Regions from separate parts of the Nocardioides sp. NPDC000445 genome, predicted to be linked through region 1. Evidence: riboswitches for the same ligand, from Rfam matches in the RefSeq annotation. Region 1 holds a riboswitch; the other holds the start of a gene.
The links. A riboswitch is a leader RNA that binds a small molecule or an ion and turns the genes downstream of it on or off. The one in region 1 is predicted to bind glycine.
Positions count from the first base shown of each region.

Region 2: it holds a riboswitch for glycine, as region 1 does, so the genes downstream of both, gcvP (aminomethyl-transferring glycine dehydrogenase) here and gcvT (glycine cleavage system aminomethyltransferase GcvT) in region 1, are expected to answer to the same signal.

Region 1 covers NZ_JBEPDH010000026.1:35,972-38,166, reverse strand. Annotated here, with positions in the region: gene gcvT (glycine cleavage system aminomethyltransferase GcvT) at 1-993, opposite strand, end outside; glycine riboswitch at 1,050-1,150, opposite strand; glycine riboswitch at 1,152-1,247, opposite strand; gene ABT304_RS27080 (CobW family GTP-binding protein) at 1,325-2,195, shown strand, end outside.
Region 2 covers NZ_JBEPDH010000004.1:136,290-138,484, reverse strand. Annotated here, with positions in the region: gene gcvP (aminomethyl-transferring glycine dehydrogenase) at 1-1,137, opposite strand, end outside; glycine riboswitch at 1,197-1,287, opposite strand; gene ABT304_RS07055 (MerR family transcriptional regulator) at 1,369-1,986, opposite strand; gene ABT304_RS07050 (MFS transporter) at 2,132-2,195, opposite strand, start outside.

The DNA of each region.
Region 1 (2,195 bases):
CATCGCGATGGGACGTCCGAGGGTCGGCGAGGGTGAGCCGCTGGTGACCACGCCGATCTCGTCGCCGGTGGCCGGATCCACGACGGCGTAGCCCGCTCGCGGAGACCGGCGACCGGCAGCCACCAGGCCGACGAGCACGCTGCGCGGGCCTTCGTCGCGGCGTACGGCCAGGGCGGCGGCGCCGACGAAGCCGTCGGGCTTGTCGAAGACGACGACCCGGCCGAGACCGGCCTCGAAGGGGGTCGTCTCGCGGTTCAGCTCGTTGCCGTAGAGCGGCATGCCGGCCTCGAGCCGGAGGGTGTCGCGGCAGGCGAGTCCCGCGGGCTGCAGGCCGTGCGGCGTACCCGCCTCGGTGAGGGCCTCCCAGACGGCAGCGGCCGACGAGGGCGCGCAGTAGATCTCGAAGCCGTCCTCGCCGGTGTAGCCGGTGCGGGCGAGCAGGGCCTCGACCCCGGCGACCGTGCCGGCGTCGATGGCGTAGTACCTCAGGGAGGAGACGTCCAGGTCGGTCACAGCGGCCAGGATCGCCGCCGAGGCGGGGCCCTGGACCGCGATCAGCGCCCACTCCGCGGAGGCGTCGCGGACCACGGCGTCGCAGCCCTCGGCCCGCTCGACCAGAGCCGGAGCGACGACACCGACGTTGCTCGCGTTGGCGACGACCAGGTAGCGCTCCTGCTCGAGCCGGTAGACGACCAGGTCGTCGATGATGCCGCCGTCCTCGGCGCAGATCATCGAGTAGCGGGCGCGGCCGATGCCGATCGCCGAGGGCCTGCCGACCAGGGCGTGGTCGAGGGCGCGTCCGGCCTCGGGGCCGGTCACCTCGATCTCGCCCATGTGGGACAGGTCGAAGAGGCCCGCGGTGGTGCGTACGGCATGGTGCTCGGCGGTCTCCGAGCCGTACCGGACCGGCATGCTCCAGCCGGCGAAGTCGGTGAACGAGGCGCCGAGCGCCTGGTGGATCGCGTGCAGAGGGGTAGGGACGGGTGAGGTCATGTGTGCGGGAGGCTCCCTGGTGGTGGGTGCCGACAGCGGCACCCGTGGACGGGTGACCTCCCCGCTCTGTCATCGCTACCTGAGAGCTTCACCGCCCGATGGGGGCGATTTGCACCGTGGGTGCAGGATCCAGCGGATCCTGTCTTTCCAGAGGTCGCCTCACCACAGCGGTCATGGGGCCTGAGAGATTCTGGGGAGGTTTGCTCCTTCGGCGCCTCACCCCGGATGGGCAAGGACTCTCCCGCTGCGGTTCAAGTGGCGGATGTGAAGTTGTGCGGCAAACCTAGGTGTGGCCATCTCAGCCGTCAAGATGACGACCTACGATGGCCCGATGCCACCGACCAGCACCAGCAGCCGGGTTCCCGTGGTCATCCTCACCGGTCATCTCGGGTCGGGTAAGACCACACTGCTCAACCATCTGCTGCGCCAGCCCGGCGCTCGGGTGGGCGTGGTCGTCAACGACTTCGGCGACATCAACGTCGACGCCGGTCTCGTCACCGGCCAGATCGACGAGCCGGCCTCGATCGCCGGGGGCTGTCTGTGCTGCCTGCCCGACGCCGGTGGTCTCGACGACGCCCTCGAGAAGCTGACCCACCCGCGGCTCGCGCTCGACGTCGTCATCGTCGAGGCCAGCGGGATCGCCGAGCCCGGCACGCTGGCCAAGCTGGTCCGGTTCAGCGGTGTCGAGCGCGTACGCCGCGGTGGGCTCATCGAGGTCGTCGACGCCTCGGCGTACTTCGACACCCTCGACGACGGCCGGGGCCCGGCGCCGGTCCGGTTCGCGGCCGCCTCGTTGGTCGTGATCAACAAGACCGACCTGGTTCCGGCTGCCGAGCGGGACGAGGTCCTGGCGCGCATCGAGCGACGCGTGCGCGAGCACAACCCCGAGGTCCACATCGCGTACGCCGTGGGTGGCCGCATCGACCCGCGGCTCGTCTACGACGCCGCCGTGCCCGAGGACCCGCCCGACGAGCTGCCGATCGCCGCGCTGCTGCGCGTGGCGGCCGCCTCGCACGAGGCACATCAGCATGCCCGGGCGGTCACCGTGACGACGCCGGGCACCATCGAGCCGGCTCGACTGGTCGACCTGCTCGAGGAGCCGCCGGCGACGGCGTACCGGGTCAAGGGGACCGTCGCCGTCGCGACCGGCCAGGGGCCGCGCAGCTACCACGTGAACCTGGTCGGACGCAGCGCCCACGTCG
Region 2 (2,195 bases), on a different contig from region 1:
GGCCAGGACGGCGGCGTAGCGGTGGGTCCGGGTCGCGATCGTCCGCAGCCCGTCGGGGCCGTGGTAGACGGCGTACATCGAAGCGCCGACGGCCAGCAGCACCTGCGCGGTGCAGATGTTGGAGGTCGCCTTCTCGCGGCGGATGTGCTGCTCGCGGGTCTGCAGTGCGAGACGGTACGCGGGCCGCCCCTCGGCATCGACGGAGACGCCGACGAGACGACCCGGCAGGTGCCGCTCGATCCCCTCGTGGACGGCCATGTAGCCGGCGTGCGGGCCGCCGTAGAAGAGCGGGATGCCGAAGCGCTGCGTCGAGCCGACGACGACGTCGGCGCCGAGGGTGCCGGGCGCCTCCAGGACGGTGAGCGCGAGCAGGTCGGCGGCGACGACGGCCAGCGCACCCCGCTCATGGGCGGCATCGATGACCGGCTTGAGGTCGGGGACGCCACCGGAGGCGCCGGGGTACTGCACCAGCACGCCGATCACGTCGCCCTCGGGCAGACCCTGCGAGAGGTCGGCCACGACGACCTCGAGGCCCATCGCCTCGGCGCGCACCTTCACGACCTCGATCGACTGCGGCAGGGCGTCGGCGTCGATGACGAACGGACCGGAGCCTTTGCGGTTGGCTCGGTGCACCAGCGCCAACGCCTCGGCGGCCGCGGTGCCCTCGTCCAGGAGCGAGGAGTTGGCCACCGGCAGGCCGGTCAGGTCGCCGACCATGGTCTGGAAGTTGATGAGCGCCTCGAGGCGGCCCTGGGAGATCTCGGGCTGGTAGGGCGTGTAGGCGGTGTACCAGCTCGGGTCCTCGAGCACGTTGCGACGGATCACCGGCGGCGTCACGGTGGCGTGGTAGCCGAGCCCGATCATCGCCTCGCCGGGCTTGTTGGAGGCTGCGATCTCCCGCGCCAGCGAGGCCACCTGCGCCTCGCTCAGCGCGGCCGGCAGGTCCAGCGACTCCACCGAGCGGATCCCGGCCGGGACGGCGGCGTCCATCATCGCTGCTACCGAGTCGTACCCGAGCCGCGCGAGCATGGTCGCCTCGTCGGCGGCCGAGAGTCCGACGTGGCGCGCCACGAACGGGGAGGCGGCGTCGAGCTCGGACAGAGTGGGCGTGTCGGACACAGTGGCTCCTGAGGGCATCTAAGACAACTCGTACGCCCTCCCCCTCTGTCACCGCACCTGCGCCGCTTCAGAGTTGCCTGGTCCGCACAGTCGTGGATGCCTGAGAGTTTCCGGGGAGGAATTGCCCCTTCGGCGCCCCTTCGAGAGGAGCTCTCCCGTGCGGGATGGTCAGCAACTCCAGCATAAACGACTAGACCCCGAGGCCCCGCCTCTGCGGGGACCTCGGGGTCTAGTGTTACGTGACGTTTACTACCCTGCGTTGCGCGCCGCGCGGCGGGCGGAGAGCTCGTCGGACATCGAGGCGACCTGCTCGCCGTCGTCGGTCGTACGCTCGCTGGGGAGCTCGGAGAGCGTGCCCTCGATCTCGCGCCAGACACCGCCGATGGCGATGCCGAAGACGCCCTGCCCGCCCTGGAGCAGGTCGATGACCTCGTCGTTGCTGGTGCACTCGTAGACCGAGGCGCCGTCGCTCATCAGGGTGACGCGGGTCAGGTCGTCGGTGCCCCGCTCACGCAGGTGCTGCACGGCAGCGCGGATCTGCTGCAGCGAGATGCCGGCGTCGAGGAGCCGCTTGATGACCTTGAGGATCAGGATGTCGCGGAAGGAGTAGAGCCGCTGAGTGCCGGAGCCGGTGGCGCCGCGCACACTCGGCTCGACGAGTCCGGTGCGTGCCCAGTAGTCGAGCTGGCGGTAGCTGATCCCCGCAGCGTTGCAGGCCGTCGGCCCGCGGTAACCGGTGTCGCTCGGCAGGGGCGAGACATCGTCGGTGAAGAGAAGGCCCTGCTCGTCAGCCTGCTCCGCCGCGCGTTGCGCGTCGTCGGCGCCGTGGCCGGGCTTCTGCTCGTGGTCGAACACGATGTCCTCCATCGTCTACTCCGTTGTGCGTAACTCCACTCGGGGAATGAACGGCTGCGGCGGGGGGACCACATCGTTGGAGTTACAACAGAGACAACTACAAGGTAAGCGCCGCAAGGGCCCTGGTCAAAGAACCCCCTCCGGCGTGTCGTCCGGGCTAACCCTCAAGTAGAGCCTGAGGCTTTCGGCACCTGACGGTCGCCACGAGGGCGGTCAGCACC